DNA from 3 places in the Devosia sp. 63-57 genome. Region 2 is predicted to be linked to each of the others. Evidence: predicted binding sites of a transcription regulator. Region 2 holds the regulator's gene; each other region holds the start of a gene.
The links. The regulator PhoB, encoded in region 2, activates phosphate uptake and scavenging genes when phosphate is short. The targets are predictions, from matches to a motif close to TGTCATNNANCTGTCAT.

Region 1 (6,244 bases), 480 kb from region 2:
GGGAATGCCGCCGAAAAAGCCGATAATACCGCTGGCCATGCCGGTGATAACGAATATCGGCGCCGGCTGGATGGGAAAGTCATTGGCCTTCATCACCGCGATTCCCGGCAGGTTTTGCGAGGCCATGGTGACGACGTAAAGCGGCAGCGAGATGCGAATGATGGCGTCGAGACTGAATGTCGGCATGACCGGCACGAGGCTGGGCCAGGCGCCGTCCAGCGCGCCCGGTGGCAAATGTGTGGTCGTGGCGAGCACCACAATGGTCACCAGTACTGCGATCGGCACGGCATAGCGGCGGGCGAAGGCGAAGCCCAGCATCCAGGCGACGAGAATCGGTAGCGCCAGGGTCGGCACTTCCGACACCGCCTTGATCGGCGCCAGGCATAGCGTCAGCAGGATGCCTGCGAGCATGGCATTGGCCAGTGCCTGGGGAATGGCGGCCACGGCGCGGGCCAGTGGCTTGATCAGCCCGGTGAGCACGATAAGCAGCGCCGTGACCAGGAACGCCCCAGCAACGGCCGCGAAGCCGCCCTCGGGCGGCGCGGCCAAAGTCAGCAAGAATGCCGCGCCCGGCGTCGACCAGGCGAAGCTGATTGGTACGCGGACCCGCGCCGCCACCACTATATTGAGCACCGCCATGGCCAGGCATACGGCGAACAGGCCCGACCCCGCCTGTTGCGGTGTGGCGCCGGCCGCGCTCAGTGCCGCCAGCACCAGCGTGAAGGTGCTGGCATAGCCGACAGCCGCCGCCAGCGTGCCGGCGACGATGGGCTGCACCAGATCGCGCTTTTCGATAGCGGCCTGCGGCTCGGTCATGGCGATTCCCTCGTTTGAACCTCGGCCAAGCTAGTCGCTCGGACTATTCCGGCAAAGTGTCGATCTGGACCTGCACCCGATTGGCGGAAAATCGCGTCACGCCATATTCCACCGGTCGTCCCGCGAGATCGACATTGATGGCGTCGAGGCACAGCACAGGCGTCATGCGGGCGAGGCGCAGGTGATGCATTTCATGCGCGTCGGGCAAGCGAGCGGTAATGCTGGTTGATTTGCGCTGATAGTCGGCGACGCCCAGGCGTTCGAGCATCTGGGTGATGCGGCCTGTTGCGGTATGAACCTCGAACAGGGTTGGGAAGCGCAGCAGCGAAAAATGATGCGCACCCAGGCTGATCGGCTGGCCGTCGGCCATGCCCAGAGATTCGATCAGCGCGACGGGCGATCCCGGTTCCACTGCCAGCGCCTCGGCCATGGCGCTATCGGCCGGAATGGTGGCCGTTCGGATCAATGTTCCGGATGGGGTCTTGGCCTGGCGCGCCACGATTTCGGAAAAACGGGTGCGGGCCGACAGCGGATAGTCGACGATATCCTCCTGCACGAAAGTGCCGCGTCCCTGTTCGATGCGCACCAGCCCGCGGTCCTGCAAGGAGGCGATGGCGCGCCGGATGGTATGGCGATTGACCGCGAAGCGCTCCGCCAGCTGCAACTCGGTCGGCAGTTGCGCGCCGGCTGGCATTATGCCGGTTTCGATCTCCTGGGCGACACTGTCGGCGATCCCTTGCCATAGCGATGTGCCGGGACGATGCATGCTCATGGGTGGTTCCTGGCTCTCATTCCGGGATTGTGTGTCATCGCCGCGTCATGCTTTGTTGCCATAAGCGACGCGACAGCAGGTCAATCCTAACCTGTCGACATTAAAACGTCTAGACGTATAGATGAATAGGTCTATGGATGACGACGACAGCTCACGACATAGCCGATCGGCAGCGCTGGATGGCCATACTTGCCCGCGCCAGCAGCGCCGAGCTTGATACCGCCTGGTACAGCCTGGCCGCTCCACCCGCCTATCAGGTCCTGCGCAAACCAGAGATCGGCCTCGCCATGGTGCGGGGGCGGGCAGGGGGCACCGGCAATCCCTTCAACCTGGGGGAAATGACCGTCACTCGCTGCGCTATCCGCCTCGACAGCGGTGTCACCGGCCATTGCTATGCCGCTGGCCGCGACCGCAGAAAGGTCGAATTGGCGGCCGTCTTCGACGCGCTGCTGCAAGCCGATCCGGCCGCACCATTCCTCAACGAGCTTATCGACAGCCTTGCCGCCCGCCAGGCAGCCGATCGGGATCGCACCAGCCGCAAGGCTGCTGCGACCAAGGTCGAGTTCTTCACAATGGTGCGCGGAGAAAACCCGAAATGAGCGTGACCGATCTGCCGGCGCTGCAGCCGGGATTTGCCGATGCCGTGTTCGAAGGGCAGGCTAGTTTCCGCGCCTTGCTCGATGCCATGTCCTATCCCGGCCGCATCCAGGCTCTGGGCGTCGCTATCAACCCGCCCACGCCGCTCGATCCGGCCATGGCGGCTCTGGCGCTGACAGTGCTCGATTTCGACACCCCGGTCTGGCTCGATCCGCTGGCCGCCGCCACCACCGACTGGCTGCGCTTTCATGCCGGCAGCCCGGTGGTCACAGACCCCGGCCGCGCCCAATTCGCGTTGATTGCTGACGCCGCCAACATGCCCCCGCTCGATGCCTTCGCCATCGGCGAGGATCAGTATCCGGATCGCTCGGCCACCCTTTTTATCCAGGTGTCGGCGCTGGGCAGCGGCCAGCGCACGCGCTGGACCGGGCCGGGCATCAATGGCGCCATCGAGGTATGGATCGACGGCCTGCCCGAAGCCTTCTGGCAGCAATTCCAGCTCAACTCCGAACTCTTCCCGCTCGGCGTCGATGTCGTCTTCGTCTCAGGCCGCGACATTGTCGGCCTGCCGCGCAGCATCAGGGTGGAGGTCTAGCCATGTATGTCGCCGTAAAGGGTGGCGAGCGCGCCATTCTCAACTCGCACGAGCTGATCGCCGAGACCCGCCGCGGTGATCCCGCCGTGCCCGAACTCACCACCGACCAGATCGCCCACCAGCTTGGTCTCGCGGTGGACCGCGTCATGGCCGAAGGCTCGATCTGTGATCGCGACCTCGCGGCGCTGGCCATCAAGCAGGCACAGGGCGATCTGGTCGAAGCCACTTTCCTGCTCCGCGCCTACCGCACCACATTGCCGCGCCTCGCCGTCACCCAGCCCATCGACACCGCCGACATGCTGGTGCGACGCCGCGTCTCCGCTGCCTATAAGGACATTCCGGGCGGTCAGGTGCTGGGCCCGACCTATGACTATACCCACCGCCTGCTCGACTTCGCGCTGATGGCCGACGGCAATGTGCCTGAGGCGCCGGTGGGTGAAACGGCGCTGGATGCGGGCATGCCGCATGTCGCCGACATCCTCGATCATGAAGGCCTGATCGAACAGGAAATCCCGGACGACGACGCCCCCGAGCCCTTCGATCTCACTCGCGAACCCATGAGCTTTCCTGCCAGCCGCGACCAGCGCCTGCAGAACCTGGCGCGGGGTGATGAGGGCTATGTGCTGGCGCTTGCCTATTCGACCCAGCGCGGTTTCGGCAACAACCACCCCTTTGCCGGGGAGATCCGCATGGGCGATGTCCGTGTCGAGATTGTGCCTGAGGAATTGGGTTTTGCCCTCGATATCGGCGATATCACCGTCTCCGAATGCCACATGATCAACCAGTTTCAGGGCTCTGCCGAAAAGGCCCCGCAGTTCACCCGAGGCTATGGCCTGTCCTTCGGCCATAACGAGCGCAAGGTCATGGCCATGTCCATGGTCGACCGCGCCCTGCGCGCCAAGGAGTTGGGCGAGATCGTCCGCTATCCGGCCCAGGATGAGGAATTCGTCCTCTACCATGCCGACAATGTCGAGGCGGCCGGCTTCGTCTCGCACCTCAAGCTGCCGCATTATGTCGATTTCCAGGGCGAACTGGGCCTGTTGCGCAAGCTGCGCGACGAGCATGACCAGCGCCAGCTCAAGGAGGCTGCCGAATGAGCGCCGCCATGCACCAGCCGCCCCAATGGGACACGGCCTACAATTTTGCCTATCTCGACGAACAGACCAAGCGGATGATCCGCCGCGCCATCCTGAAAGCCATCGCCGTACCCGGCTATCAGGTGCCCTTTGGCGGCCGCGAAATGCCACTGGCCTATGGCTGGGGTACGGGCGGCATCCAGGTCACTGCCAGCATTCTGGGGCCCGATGACACGCTCAAGGTCATCGACCAGGGCGCCGACGACACCACCAATGCCGTCTCCATCCGTCGCTTTTTCGAGCGCGTGGCCGGTATTGCCACCACCGAGGCGACCGAAGACGCCGATATCATCCAGACCCGCCACCGCATTCCCGAGCGCGAGCTCGAGGAAGGCCAGGTCATCGTCTACCAGGTGCCCTTGCCCGAGCCCTTGCGCAAGCTCGAGCCGCGCGAAACCGAAACGCGGAAAATGCATGGCTATGCCGAATATGGCATCAAGCATGTGCAGCTCTATGAGGACATTGCCCGCTACGGCCACATCGCCACCACCTATGACTACCCGGTGCTGGTCAACGAGCGCTATCTCATGGCCCCGTCGCCCATTCCCAAATTCGACAATCCCAAGATGCACTATATGAAGGCGCTGCAATTGTTCGGCGCCGGGCGCGAAAAGCGCATCTATGCGGTGCCGCCCTATACAAATGTGCGCAGCCTCGATTTCGAGGACCATCCCTTCACTGTGCAGAGCTGGGACCAGTGCTGCGCCCTTTGCGGTGCCGAAAACTCCTATCTCGACGAGGTCATTCTCGATGACCGCGGTGGCAAGATGTTCGTCTGCTCGGACACCCACTATTGCGGTGAGCGCCGCGCCGCCGGCCATGTCGGGCCCTTGGGCGTCGCCAATGCGGAGGCGGAACAATGAGCGCGGCAATGCCCCTTTCGTCCTTCAATGAGCGCCGCCCGCTGCTGCGCGTCGAAAATGTTGGCAAAAGCTACGGCAAGACCATTGGCTGCCGCGATGTCAGCTTTACCCTCTATCCCGGCGAGGTCATCGGCATTGTCGGGGAATCCGGCTCCGGCAAATCGACGTTGCTCAACGTGCTCTCGGCGCAGCTGACGCCCGATACCGGCCGCGTCGATTACGACATGGAAGGGCAGGGGCTGCGTAATATCTATGATCTGTCCGAGCCCGAACGCCGTCGCCTCGTGCGCACCGATTGGGGCATCGTGCATCAGAACCCCCGCGATGGGCTGCGTATGGACGTTTCTGCCGGCGGCAATGTCGGCGAGCGGCTGATGGCGGTGGGCCAGCGCCACTATGGCAATATCCGCGCCGAGGGGCTCGATTGGCTGTCCAAGGTCGAGCTCGATGCCTCTCGAGTCGATCATCTGCCCAAGACTTTCTCCGGCGGCATGCAGCAGCGCCTGCAGATCGCCCGCAATCTGGTCACCCGGCCGCGCCTCGTCTTCATGGACGAACCCACCGGCGGTCTCGACGTCTCGGTGCAGGCGCGCCTGCTCGATCTATTGCGCGGCCTGGTGCGCGAGCTGGGCATTGCCGCCATCGTCGTCACCCATGACCTGGCCGTGGTACGGCTCCTCGCCGACCGGTTGATGGTCATGTGGAAGGGCAATGTGGTTGAGGAAGGTCTAACCGACCAGGTGCTGGACGATCCGCATCATCCCTATACGCAGCTGCTTGTTTCTTCCGTCCTGCAAGTTTGACCCGGCACTGCCCCGAACACCCCTTCTCCCCTTGCGGGAGAAGGTGCCCCAAGGGGCGGACGAGGGGGCCGTCTTCCAGACTTCCGTCAAGGAAACCTAAAATGACCACGATGATTTCAGTTTCCGGCCTCAGCAAGGATTTCGTGCTGCATACCCAGGGCGGGGTGCGCATTCCGGTCTTTGCCGGGCTCGATCTCGATGTCCATGCCGGCGAATGCGTGTGCCTGCATGGTCCCTCCGGCGCCGGCAAGTCGACGCTGCTGCGCTCGCTCTATGCCAATTACAAGCCCAGCGCCGGCCATGTGCGGGTGCTGCATGACGGCGGCATGGTGGATCTCACCAGCGCTGAACCCTGGCAGGTGGTCGAGGTGCGCCGCCGCTCGGTCGGCTATGTCAGCCAGTTCCTCAGCGTCATTCCGCGCGTTCCGGCATTGGATGTGGTGGCCGAGCCGGCCCGCCTCCTAGGTGCTGATGCGGAAAGTGCCCGCGACCGCGCACGTGAGCTGCTGCGCCGCCTCAACATCCCCGAACGCCTCTGGGCCGTGGCCCCGGCCACCTTTTCCGGCGGCGAACAGCAGCGCGTCAACATCGCCCGCGGCTTCATCGCCAACTATCCGATCATGCTGCTCGACGAGCCTACGGCCTCGCTCGATGCCGGCAAT
Region 2 (6,244 bases):
CCGAAGCCTTCCGCTTCTTTACCTTCATCAACCCGCTGGACTTCTTCTTCGGCACCGTCTGGGCCCCCAAGTTCAGCTCCACGGGTGCCGGTGATGCCGGCCAGTATGGCTTGCTGCCGCTGCTCTCGGGCACGTTGATGATCTCGGCCATCGCCATGCTGGTGGCCGTGCCCGTCGGGCTGATGGCCGCCATCTACCTCAACCAATATGCCCACGCCAATGTGCGCAAGATCGTCAAGCCGATCATCGAAATCCTCGCCGGCATCCCCACCATCGTCTACGGCTTCTTCGCCCTGGTGACGGTCGGTCCGTTCCTGCGTGATTTCGGCAATGCCATCGGCCTGCCGATCAGCGCCACCTCGGCGCTCACTGCGGGCCTCGTCATGGGCGTGATGATCATCCCCTTCATCTCCTCGCTCTCCGACGACATTCTCAACCAGGTGCCGCGCTCGCTCCGCGATGGCGCCTATGGCCTGGGCGCCACCCAGTCGGAAACCATCCGCAACGTGCTGCTGCCTGCGGCCCTGCCCGGCATTGTCGGTGCCTTCCTGCTCGCCGTCAGCCGCGCCATCGGCGAAACCATGATCGTGGTGCTCGCCGCCGGCAACGCCCCGATCCTGCGCGGCAATCCGCTGGAGCCGGTCTCTACCATCACCGTCTCGATCGTGAACCAGCTGACCGGCGACACCGACTTTACCGGCCCGCAATCGCTCGTCGCCTTTGCGCTGGGCCTCACCCTCTTCATCATGACGCTCTGCCTCAACATCGTCGCCCTCTACATCGTCCGCCGCTTCCGGGAGCAGTACGAATGACCGACACCACGCTCGCTTCCGCCGCCGAACGCCGCAAACTGGTGCGTGACGGCCTCACCCGTCGCCATACCGGCGAACGTCTCTTCCGCGCCTTCGGCATCATTGCCATCTGCCTGGCACTGGGTTTCGTGGCGCTGCTGTTCACCGACGTGCTGCGCAAGGGCATCCCCGCCTTTACCCAGTCCAACATTCATCTCGAGGTCAGCTTCGATCCCGAACTGATCAAGGTCGAGCCCGCCCCGGTGCGCGCTGCGGGCCAGTCCGATGCCGATTTCCGCTCTGCCCGCCTCGCCTGGGAACGCCAGGTGGCGATGCTGAACTGGAACAATGTCATCGAGGCCGCCTTGCGCAAAGCCGCGCCGGCGGATCTTGAGATCGATAGCCGCCAGCTGCTGACCGTCGTCGAAACCGACGCCCGCCACCGCGTGCGCCAGCTCTTCGTCGAAAATCCCGACCTGCTCGGCAAGACCGCCGAAGTCGACCTGCTGGCCTCGGCCAATGCTGACAACTGGGTCAAGGGCAATATCAACCGTGACCTGGGCGACACCCAGCAGCAGCTTCCCCCCGCCGCTCGCAGCCTGATCGACACGTTCGAAGCCAACGGCATCATCACCCAGGGCTTTGCCTGGTCGCTGTTCACCAATGTCGACAGCCGCTCCGCCCCGGCATCCGCCGGTCTGCTCGGCGCGCTGATGGGCACCTTCTGGATGATGCTGATCGTCATCGTGCTCGCCGTTCCGCTCGGGGTTGGCTCAGCCATCTATCTCGAAGAGTTTGCGCCCAAGTCGCGTCTTACCGATCTCATCGAGGTCAACATCAACAACCTCGCCGCCGTGCCCTCCATCGTCTTCGGCCTGCTCGGCGCCGCCGTCTTCATCAACTGGTTCCGCCTGCCGCTCTCCGCCCCGCTGGCTGGTGGCCTCGTGCTGACCCTGATGACCCTGCCCACCATCATCATCGCCACCCGCGCCGCCTTGAAGGGCGTTTCCCCGGCCCTGCGCCAGGCCGCGCTTGGCATGGGTGCCAGCAAGACACAGATGGTGTTCCACCACGTCCTGCCGGTCACCTTCCCGTCCATCCTCACCGCAACCATTATCGGCGTGGCGCAGGCGATGGGCGAAACGGCACCGCTCCTGCTCATCGGCATGAATGCCTTTGTGGCCTCGGTCCCCGCCACGCCCATCGAGCAGGCCACTGCCCTGCCCGTGCAGATCTATCTCTGGCAGGGCAATGAGAACCGCAATTTCTTTGAGCCGCGCACATCCGCCGCCATCATGGTGCTGCTGGCTTTCATGATCACCCTCAATGCCATCGCAATCTTCCTGCGATCCCGCCTTGAAAAGCGCGCTTAGGGGCTTGTCCCGAACAAGTGGTCGCCGGTTTTTCGACCAGGACATGCCAAAGAAACAACGAGCGGATTGAAGTCCGCAGGACTACAATCCGCGAAGGAGCCTCAAAATGGATTTGCTTGCTGGAAAAGTTAAGCCGACCGCTGCCAAGAGCCTCAGCGCCAAACTGGACCCCATGGATATGATCGAGCCCAATATTCGTCTTACCGCCCGCGACGTGACCGTCCATTACGGCGCCAAGCAGGCCCTGCACGGCATCTCGATCGACATCCCCGACCGCGCCGTCACCGCCTTCATCGGGCCGTCGGGCTGCGGCAAGTCGACCTTCCTGCGCTGCATCAACCGCATGAACGACACGATCGAAGGCGCCAAGGTCGGTGGCAAGATCGAACTCGACGGGCAGGACATCTACGCCCAGGACCTGGACGTGGTCGAACTGCGCGCCCGCGTCGGCATGGTGTTCCAGAAGCCCAATCCCTTCCCCAAGTCGATCTATGACAACGTCGCCTACGGCCCGCGCATCCATGGCCTGGCGCGCAGCAAGACCGACCTCGACGAAATCGTCACCTCCTCGCTCCGCAAGGCCGGCCTGTTCGAAGAAGTGAAGGACCGCCTGCAGGAGCCCGGCACCGGCCTCTCCGGTGGCCAGCAGCAGCGCCTGTGCATTGCCCGCGCCATCGCCGTCGGCCCAGAAGTCATCCTCATGGACGAGCCCTGCTCCGCCCTCGACCCGATCGCCACCGCGATCATCGAAGAGCTGATCGACGAGCTGCGCGCCAACTATACCATCGTCATCGTCACCCACTCGATGCAGCAGGCCGCGCGCGTCTCCCAGAAAACCGCCTTCTTCCATCTGGGCAATCTCATCGAACAGGGCGACACTGAAGAGATATTCACAAACCCGGTGAACAAGCAGACCCAGGACTACATCATGGGCCGCATCGGCTAAGCGCGGGAAAGGACACAGACATGCCAAATACCGGCGCCGAACACATCGTCACCTCCTATAATGAAGAGCTTGCCACGCTCGCCCAGGCCATCGCCGAAATGGGCGGCCAGGTCGAGGTTGCCATCGAGAACGGCACCCGCGCCTTGCTCAAGCTCGACCGCGAACTCGCCGATGTCACCATCATCGCCGACCAGCGCATCGATGACATGCAGCGCAAGATCGATGACATGGCCGTCTCGATGATTGCCCGCCGCCAGCCCATGGCATCAGACCTGCGTTCGATCATCACCGCCATTCACGTTGCCAACGACCTCGAACGCATCGGTGACATGGCCAAGCAGCTGGCCCGCCGTTCATTGAAGCTCGAAGGCATCAATTTGCAGCCGACCTTCTACAACGGCGTCAAGAACATGACCGCGCTGGTTCTGCGTCAGGTCAAGGATGCGCTCGACGCCTACGCCAATCGCGAGGCCAAGGAAGCGGTGGAAGTCTGCAACCGCGACGACGAAGTCGACGCCATGCACACCTCGCTCTTCCGCGAACTCCTCACCTATATGCTCGAAGATCCGCGCAACATCACCACCTGCACGCATCTGCTGTTCTGCGCCAAGAACCTCGAGCGTATCGGCGACCATGCGACAAATATCGCCGAACGCGCCTATTACCTGGCCACCGGCAAGCAGCTGACCGCCGAAGAACAGCAATTGCAGCGCCAGCAGATCAAGGCTTAGCGAGCGGTCTGCTCAGCAGATGAAAGGCTCCGGTGGAGCCTTTCAAGCCGCTAAGGCCATGAGAGCTGTGCTCGAATGGCGGGATATAACCACATACACGGCACCATATGGTGCCGACCGACGGAGCACATCCATATGCCCGCGACCATCCTCATCGTCGAAGACGAAAGCGACATCGCCATCCTGCTGCGCTACAACCTCGAAGCCGAGGGATTTCGTGTCGTCACCGCCGAAACCGGCGACGAGGCGCAGCATGCCATCCAGGAAAAGCTGCCGGACCTGATCCTGCTCGACTGGATGCTGCCCGAAATCTCCGGCATCGAGCTGTGTCGTCGCCTGCGCGCCCGTGATGAAACCGCCCGCGTCCCCATCATCATGCTGACCGCCCGCGGCGAAGAGGAAGAGCGCGTTCGCGGCCTGTCCACCGGCGCCGACGACTATGTGGTAAAGCCCTTCTCCGTGCCGGAACTGGTGGCGCGCATCCACGCCCTGTTGCGCCGCGCCAATCCCAATCTCGTCACTGCCGCACTCAAGGTCGGCGATCTCGAGCTCGACCGCACCACCCACCGCGTCCGCCGCGCCAATCGCGACGTCCATCTCGGCCCCACCGAATATCGCCTGCTCGAGTATCTCATGCGCCATCCCGGCCGCGTCTATTCCCGCGAACAGCTGCTCGACGGCGTCTGGGGCAATGACGTCTATGTCGATGAACGCACCGTCGACGTGCATATCGGCCGCCTCCGCCGCGCCATCAACCGCGGCAAGGAGGCAGACCCCATCCGCACCGTCCGCGGCGCCGGCTACGCCTTCGACGAACGCTTCGCGCAGGTGGCGTGAGGCGTTCGTCTAGGTAACGACACGTCTAGGCGGGACGGTCGCTCGGCCTCGGTCGAGCGCATCGGACGACGACGACAGACCTTTCAAAGGCTAATTCGGTGCGGCCTGGCAGGCCTGCGCGAACTCCATGTCATCCGCAACGCCGGCATGGCCTACCGTCAGCTGCGAAATCCACACCGCGCTGGCCACCGCAACGGACAGCTCTTCCCCACCAACCTCGGGATCGACCCGCGTTTCGATCACACCATCGCCCGAGCACATGCCTGCCGTAATTGGCCCAACCACAATGCGCGAGCCACCATATCCATTCGCCGCCAGCGCATCCTCCAATGCCGCAGCTAGCCCGGCTGTGTCGACCTCCGCCTGCCTGCCTCGCACGTCCAGAGCAATGCGGGCCATCTGGTAGAGATCGAACATGCTTGCGTGGTCGCTCATCCCGTCGAATGACGCCCCCGCCGGCAGATCCCCCTCGATACTGTCCTGCCCCGATGAGGGGCTGGACAGCAGCGCAAAGGCCAGCGCCATCATCCAAATTGGCACGTGTCTACCCATTCAGCTCACCTATGCCAGGAGGCAACGGGCCTGCTACTATCGCGGCCTCGCCCCTCTCGCCTACAATGTGGAAACCCATGTCTCTCATACGCCTGGCCGATTGGCCCGACAGCATGATCTACACTGGCATGCGCCTGAGATTTCCCGCAATCCTGCCCTATGAGGATTGGGTGGAATTCATGCTTGTCGTTATCCCCGACCAGGAGAATGCCCTGCTGGTCGCTACCGGATACAAGGCTGGCCGCATCCCGCAAGTCCTTCCCCCGGACGCAGGACCAACCGGCGCCGTGAGCTGCAAATGGCTTATGGAAAACTGGACCAAATGGGTCTTTCCCTCCACACCGCCCGAACAGGTGTGGATTGTCCCCGCCGCCGATCCGCCCAGCGCAGCGCAATGAAAAGGCCCGCACGAAGCGGGCCCTTTTCTGCTTGCCTCGAGACGCGTCCTACTTGCGCAGAAACGCGATGAGGTGGCGGTTGAAGTCCTCGGCATGGCTGACATTGAAGCCATGCGGCGCGCCGGGGACCACGACCAATTCACTGCCCGGAATGGCCGCATGCGTCCTGGCGCCGGAACCCTCCAGCGGCACGATACCATCGGCGTCGCCGTGGATGATGAGCGCCGGCACGCTGACAGCCTTCAGGTCGTCTCGAAAATCGGTGGTGCCGAAGGCCTCCATGCAGCCAAGAGCCGCCGTTTGGTCCGACTGATGGCAGAGCGCAATGGCCTTCTGCCGTTCCTCTTCGGACACCTTCAATTCGCCATTGGCGGAGAAGAAGTCCTTGGTGAATTGCTCGAAAAACGCAGCACGGTCGGCCTTGATTCCGGCCTCCATCTCCTTGGCCTTGTCTTCGGTCAGCGGCCCTTCGGGATTGTCTGGCGTTTTCATCATGTAGGGCGGTACCGCAGCGGCGAAAACCACAGAATGCAGCTTGCTTTCGCCATGCTCAGCCACATAGCGCGCCACTTCCCCGCCACCCATGGAAAAGCCCACCAGCGTCACGTCATCGAGC
Region 3 (6,244 bases), 140 kb from region 2:
CAGCGCCAGCTCGTCGCGCTCGGCCACGGCGTCGACCAGCGCATAGGCCTGTTCCTTGCTGAGGGAAACGGAAAGCTGGTCAACTGACATGGGCACACCTTGGCTGAATTGCGCTCTCATTGCTGCACCTGAGGTGGGCGAGTCAATGGCGGCAGCAGCCGATGGCCGCTTTCCCGTTCATCTTCCGTTCATAATGCGGTCAGCAAGCGGGCTGGCGCGGCCTCATCCTTTCTTGATGAAGCTCTCCAGCACCTTCTTGGTACCGGCCTTTTCGAAGTCGATGGTCAGCTTGTTGCCCTCGATGCTGATCACTTCGCCATAGCCGAATTTGAGGTGGAACACCCGCTCGCCGCGCGCGAAGCCGCTCGTCTGGCTGCCCAGATCGACTGACCGGGCCACGAGTTCGCCCTCTATAGTGAGCGGCCCGCCGCCCTTGCGATTGGCCTGATTGGCCCGAGCCCGCTGCCAGCCCGGGGTCTCATAGACGCTCTCGAACGGGTCTGCCTTGTTGAACCGACTGGCCGCGCCGCCACCATAACCATAGCCGCCATAGGCCGAGCCGCGGTCGGTGACCTCGACGGCATCGGGCGGCAATTCGTCGACGAAACGGGAGGGAATGGCCGATTGCCAGAGGCCGTGAATGCGGCGGTTCTGGGCGGCGGAGATGCGCACGCGCTTGCGGCCACGGGTGATCCCGACATAGCCCAGACGCCGTTCTTCCTCGAGCCCGGCGCGTCCGCTTTCGTCCATGGAACGTTGGCTGGGGAAGGTGCCGTCCTCCCAGCCGGGCAGAAAAACGGTGTTGAATTCCAATCCTTTGGCTGAGTGCAGGGTCATGATGGTGACCGCATCGGTGGCGTCGGCATTGTCGCGGTCCATCACCAGGGCGATGTGTTCGAGGAAACCGCCAAGGGTCTCGAATTCCTCCATGGCGCGGCTGAGTTCCTTGAGGTTTTCCTTGCGCCCCTGGCTTTCCGCCGACTTGTCGGCGCTGAGCATGTCGGTATAGCCGCTTTCCTCGAGGATCTGTTCGACCAGTTCGTAGGGCTGCAGGCTTTCGCTGCGCCGCGCCCAGTCGTCGAACTGGCCCACCAGCGCGCGCAGGGTGGTGCGCTGCTTGGGCTTGAGCTCCTCGGTTTCGACCAGCAGGCGGGTGGCGTTGAGCAGCGGCAGGTTCATGCTGCGCGCCGTTTCCATCAGCATCTTGACGGTGGAATCGCCGAGGCCGCGCTTGGGCACGTTGACGATGCGCTCGAAGGCGAGATCGTCGGCCGGCTGTGCGACAAGGCGCAGATAGGCCAGGGCATCGCGGATTTCCTTGCGCTCATAGAAGCGCGGACCGCCGATGACGCGGTAATTGATCCCCAGGGTGATGAAGCGCTCTTCGAATTCGCGCATCTGGAAGGAGGCGCGCACCAGAATGGCCATGGAATTGAGCGGCTCGCCCTGGCGCTGATACTGCTCGATTTCCTCGCCGACAGTGCGGGCTTCTTCTTCGCTATCATAGACTTGGGTGAAGGAAAGCGGCTCGCCGCCCTCGGCAATGTCGGTGAACAGCGTCTTGCCCAACCGGCCTTCATTATAAGCAATGAGGGTCGAAGCGGCCTTCAGGATATTGGCGGTGGAGCGATAGTTGCGCTCCAGCTTGATTACCTTCGCACCGGGGAAATCGCTCTCGAAGCGCAAGATATTGTCCACCTCGGCGCCGCGCCAGCCATATATGGACTGATCGTCGTCGCCCACGACGCAGATATTGGCTTCCGGGGCCGGCTTGCCCTGGGCGAGCAGGCGCAGCCAGAGATATTGGGCGGTGTTGCTGTCCTGATATTCGTCCACCAGCATGTATTTGAACTTGCGGTGATATTCGGCGAGCACTTCAGGATTTTCGCGAAACAGCCGAATGCATTCGAGCAAGAGGTCGCCGAAATCGGCAGCGTTGAGCGCCTTGAGGCGCGCCTGGTAATCGTAATAGAGCTTGCCGCCCTTGCCATTGGCATAATAGGCGCTGTCGGACGCCGGGACGTCCTTGGGCAACAGGCCTCGGTTCTTCCAGGCGTCGAGCATGCCCGCAAACTGGCGGGCCGGCCACCGCTTTTCGTCGATATTTTCCGCTTCCAGCAGTTGCTTGATGACGCGGATCTGGTCGTCGGTGTCGAGAATGGTGAATTGCGGCTTGAGATCGACCAGTTCGGCATGCTGGCGCAGGATGCGGGCCGAGATCGAGTGGAAGGTGCCCATCCAGGGCAGGCCATCGAGCGCCGGCACCAGTTCGTGAATGCGCTTCTTCATCTCGGCGGCGGCCTTGTTGGTAAAGGTCACAGCGAGAATCTGGCTGCCCCAGGCTATGCGCTGGTTGAGAATATGGGCGATGCGGGTGGTGAGAACGCGGGTCTTGCCGGTGCCGGCGCCGGCCAGAACCAGCAGCGGCCCCTCGGTCGTCAGCACGGCATCGCGCTGCTCGGCATTGAGACCGGCGAGATAGTCCGGCTCGCGCCGGTTCAACTGACTGGTAATCGGGCCCGCGGCGGGGCGCGGCAGGGGAGCGGGGTCGGCCATGCGTGCTTAATTTCCTCGGGTCCGGCGGGCGGAGCTGTCGCACGAGACCTTGACGAATCTTGGTTTGTTCTGGTCGCCAATATAGGGAGCCGGGCGGCCGCTGTATAGAAGCGGGCGCTGTCACAGAGCCGTCACGCCAGTGTCACGCAAGTGTTTTGCCGCCGGCCTATGCGGTCCCCGACACCATTGGGGGATGTTTCCATGACCTTGCGTCTTCGTCTTGCCGCGCTCAGCGCTGCACTGCTTGTTTCCACGGCCGGCGTGCATGCCGCCGAAGTCTTCAACCGCGTCGCCAGCTTTCCGGTGGCGCTCAATGCGCCCGATGCGGCAGCGACCTCGTCCGAAATCATCGCCGCAACCGAAGACGGCATGACGCTTATCTATTCCGACAGCCCCGGCGGCGGCATCGGCTTTATCGACATCACCGAAGCCAGCGCCCCCAAAGCTGCTGGCTATTTGGCGCTCCAAGGAGAGCCGACTTCGGTCACCATCATCGGCGACAAGGCCTATGTCGGGGTGAACACCTCCGAGAGCTACACGGAACCATCAGGCAAGCTGGTGGTGGTGGATATCGCCAGCCAGGCTATCGATGCCGAATATGATCTTGGCGGTCAGCCGGATTCCGTGGCCCGCAACAAGACCGGCTCGCTGGTGGCGATTGCCATCGAAAACGAGCGCGATGAGGACGCCGGTGACGGTGGCCTGCCGCAAATGCCGGCCGGCTTGCTGGTGATTTTCGATGTGGCGGCGCAAGGCCTCAAGACGGTGGACGTCACCGGCCTTGCCGATGTGTTCGGCGAGGATCCTGAGCCAGAATTCGTTGCGTTCAACGACAATGACGAGATCGCCCTGACGCTGCAGGAGAACAATTATATCCTGATCGTCGATGGCAAGACCGCCGCGGTGACGGGCCATTTCTCCGCCGGGGTAACCTCGGTCGCCGATGTCGACACCAAGAAGGATGGCGCGCTGCGCTTTACTGGCAGCCAGACCGAGGTGCCGCGTGAGCCGGACTCAGTCAAATGGCTCGACAATGACCGTATCGTCATTGCCAATGAAGGCGACTGGAAGGGCGGTTCGCGCGGCTTTTCCATTCTGTCCCGCACTGGCGAAGTCCTGTTCGACAGCGGCAATGCCCTCGACCACTATGCGGCCCAGCTTGGCCACTATCCCGAGCATCGCAACAAGAAGGGCGTGGAGCCCGAAGGCATCGAAGTCGCGACCTTCGGCGACACCCAGTACATTTTCGTCGCCGAAGAGCGGGCCTCGCTGATTGCCGTCTACAAGGATACCGGCGCCGAGCCCGAATTCGTCCAGGCGCTGCCCTCGGGTATTTCGCCTGAGGGCCTGGTGGCCATTCCGTCGCGCAATCTCCTCGCCACCGCCAACGAAGTCGATCTGCGCGAAGATGGCGGCATCGGCAGCCATGTCATGGTCTATGAACTGGCCGAAGGCGAAGCCAGCTATCCGCAGCTGATTTCCGATCTTGACGCGGACGGCCGCCCGATCGGCTGGGCCGCCATTTCCGGCGCCGTGGCCGATGCCGAAAAGCCAGGCATTCTCTACGCGGTCAGCGACAGTGTGTTCTATGCCGAGCCCGCCATCTACACGATCGATGCGACAACTCAGCCGGCGCATATCACCAACAAGACCGTGATCAGCCGCAATGGCGATGCCGCCCAGAAGCTCGATCTGGAAGGCATTACGCTCGACGGCAAGGGTGGATTTTGGCTGGCTTCGGAAGGCAATTCCGACAAGCTGTTCCCGCATGCGCTGTTTCATGTCGATGCCGATGGCAAGATCGTTGCAGAAGTGCCGTTCCCGGCGGCGCTGCTGGCGGGCCAGACCCGTTTCGGCGCCGAAGGCATTGCCCGCACCGGCGAGGGAGACGATGAAACGCTTTGGGTCGCTGTGCAGCGCGAATGGGGCGACGATCCCAAGGGCCAGGTGAAGCTCCTCGCCTACAAGCCTGCGTCCAAGACCTGGGGTGCAGTGGCCTATCCGCTGGAAACCCCGGCTGAAGGCGCCTGGGTGGGCGTCAGCGAGATCACAGTACATGGCGACTACGCCTATATCGTCGAGCGCGATAACCAGATCGGCGAGCGGGCGCAGCTCAAGGCGCTCTATCGCGTCAAGCTGGCAGACATGATTCCGGCCGAGCTCGGCGGGGAACTGCCGGTGGTCAGCAAGGAGCTGGTGCACGATTTCATTCCGGACCTGGCCGCCAACAATGGCTATGTGCTCGACAAGGTCGAGAGCTTTGCCATCGATGCCGACGGCACGGGCTATGTCATCACCGACAATGACGGCGTCGATGACTCCTCGGGCGAAACCTTCTTCTGGACCATCGCGCTGAACTAAGGCGTTCTGCTCATGGACTGACAGACGGCTGGGCCCGAAAGGCCCAGCCGTTTTCATATGGTCAAATCGCGTGCATTCGTCTTGCGCGACAGCGGCAAGTGCCTACACTCACGGCGGTTTCAAGCGGACAACACGCCCACAGTGCTCAATCGAGTTTATATCGCGGTCGGCCTTCTCGCCATTCTGGTGCTGGCCAGTGCCTTCATCGCCCCTCGCTTCATCCAATGGAGCGACTATCGCGATCGCATGGAGGAACTCGCCAGCACGGTCCTGGGTGAAGACGTGACGATTCGTGGCGATATCGAGTTTTCACTTTTGCCCCAGCCGCGGCTGAGTTTTACCGATGTGGTGGTGGGTGTCGCCGAGGCGCCTTCTGCGACCGTGGCTGGGGTCGAAGCCGAATTTGCGCTGATGGATTTTCTGCGCGACAATTATCACGTCACCTCGCTGGTGCTCTACCAGCCGGTGGTGGAACTCGCCATCGACGAAAACGGGCTCTTCGGCAGCGGCATCGATATGTCTGGCGCCGGGGCCGGGGTTGCCCTGGCGCATGCCCGTATCGAGCGCGGCAGCGTCAGGCTGTCGGACCTGCGCTCGGGCGAGCTTTATGCGGCATCGGGCATTGATGGCGACCTGCGACTCTCGAGCTTTTCCGGACCGTTCCAGTTTCAGGGCGCCATGGATTCCGGCGGCAGTCGCTACGAGGTGCGGTTCAATTCCGGGACGCTGGATGGTGATGGCAATACCAAGATTTCGGCCTATCTGCGGGACCTGGGTGGCGCTTTTTCCATCGGCGCCGATGGCATGTTCGCCGCCGGCGTGGCGCCTAAATTCGACGGGACACTGACTTATAAGCAGGCGCCGGAGCAGGCCGCTGGGGCGAGCGATATTCGCGGATCGCTGGTGCTCGAAAGCAAGGTGACGGCCTCCACCGATCGCGTGGTGCTGTCTGGTTATACGCTTCATCCCGACGAGAACCGGGCCGGTATGCGGCTGACCGGTTCGGCCAGCGTGCAGCTTGGCGAGCGGCGCAGTTTCGACGCGGTCGTCTCGGGCGGGGTGTTCTCGCTGCCACCGAGGGCGGCCACCGAAGTGCCGGCGCAACTGCCCTATGAGGTGGTGCGGCTTCTGGCGGAACTGCCGGCGCCGCTAATCCCGCCCATGGAAGGCACACTCGATATCGATCTGGCCGAGGTTGGGCTGCGCGGCTTTTCGCTGCGCGATCTCCGGCTCGATGCCACCAGCGACGGCAAGAGCTGGGATATTGCGCAGGCCGTCGCCCGGCTGCCGGGGGATGGCGAGCTGCGCTTTGCCGGCAAACTTTCCA

Region 1: a site for PhoB is predicted at 1,621-1,637, ahead of phnF (phosphonate metabolism transcriptional regulator PhnF). Genes of this name have one in related genera too.
Region 3: a site for PhoB is predicted at 2,675-2,691, ahead of BGO80_RS03320 (esterase-like activity of phytase family protein). Genes of this name have one in related genera too.

What each region holds. Positions count from the first base shown of each region.
Region 1 covers NZ_MKUY01000003.1:299,747-305,990, reverse strand. Annotated here, with positions in the region: gene BGO80_RS01505 (benzoate/H(+) symporter BenE family transporter) at 1-816, opposite strand, end outside; gene phnF (phosphonate metabolism transcriptional regulator PhnF) at 860-1,588, opposite strand; gene phnG (phosphonate C-P lyase system protein PhnG) at 1,726-2,187, shown strand; gene phnH (phosphonate C-P lyase system protein PhnH) at 2,184-2,780, shown strand; gene BGO80_RS01485 (carbon-phosphorus lyase complex subunit) at 2,783-3,877, shown strand; gene BGO80_RS01480 (alpha-D-ribose 1-methylphosphonate 5-phosphate C-P-lyase PhnJ) at 3,874-4,779, shown strand; gene phnK (phosphonate C-P lyase system protein PhnK) at 4,788-5,582, shown strand; gene phnL (phosphonate C-P lyase system protein PhnL) at 5,684-6,244, shown strand, end outside.
Region 2 covers NZ_MKUY01000003.1:784,333-790,576, forward strand. Annotated here, with positions in the region: gene pstC (phosphate ABC transporter permease subunit PstC) at 1-812, shown strand, start outside; gene pstA (phosphate ABC transporter permease PstA) at 809-2,164, shown strand; gene pstB (phosphate ABC transporter ATP-binding protein PstB) at 2,337-3,110, shown strand; gene phoU (phosphate signaling complex protein PhoU) at 3,131-3,841, shown strand; gene phoB (phosphate regulon transcriptional regulator PhoB) at 3,977-4,678, shown strand; gene BGO80_RS03935 (hypothetical protein) at 4,769-5,230, opposite strand; gene imm45 (Imm45 family immunity protein) at 5,308-5,628, shown strand; gene BGO80_RS03945 (alpha/beta fold hydrolase) at 5,677-6,244, opposite strand, start outside.
Region 3 covers NZ_MKUY01000003.1:645,623-651,866, reverse strand. Annotated here, with positions in the region: gene BGO80_RS03330 (50S ribosomal protein L11 methyltransferase) at 1-90, opposite strand, end outside; gene BGO80_RS03325 (ATP-dependent helicase) at 223-2,556, opposite strand; gene BGO80_RS03320 (esterase-like activity of phytase family protein) at 2,758-4,917, shown strand; gene BGO80_RS03315 (AsmA family protein) at 5,059-6,244, shown strand, end outside.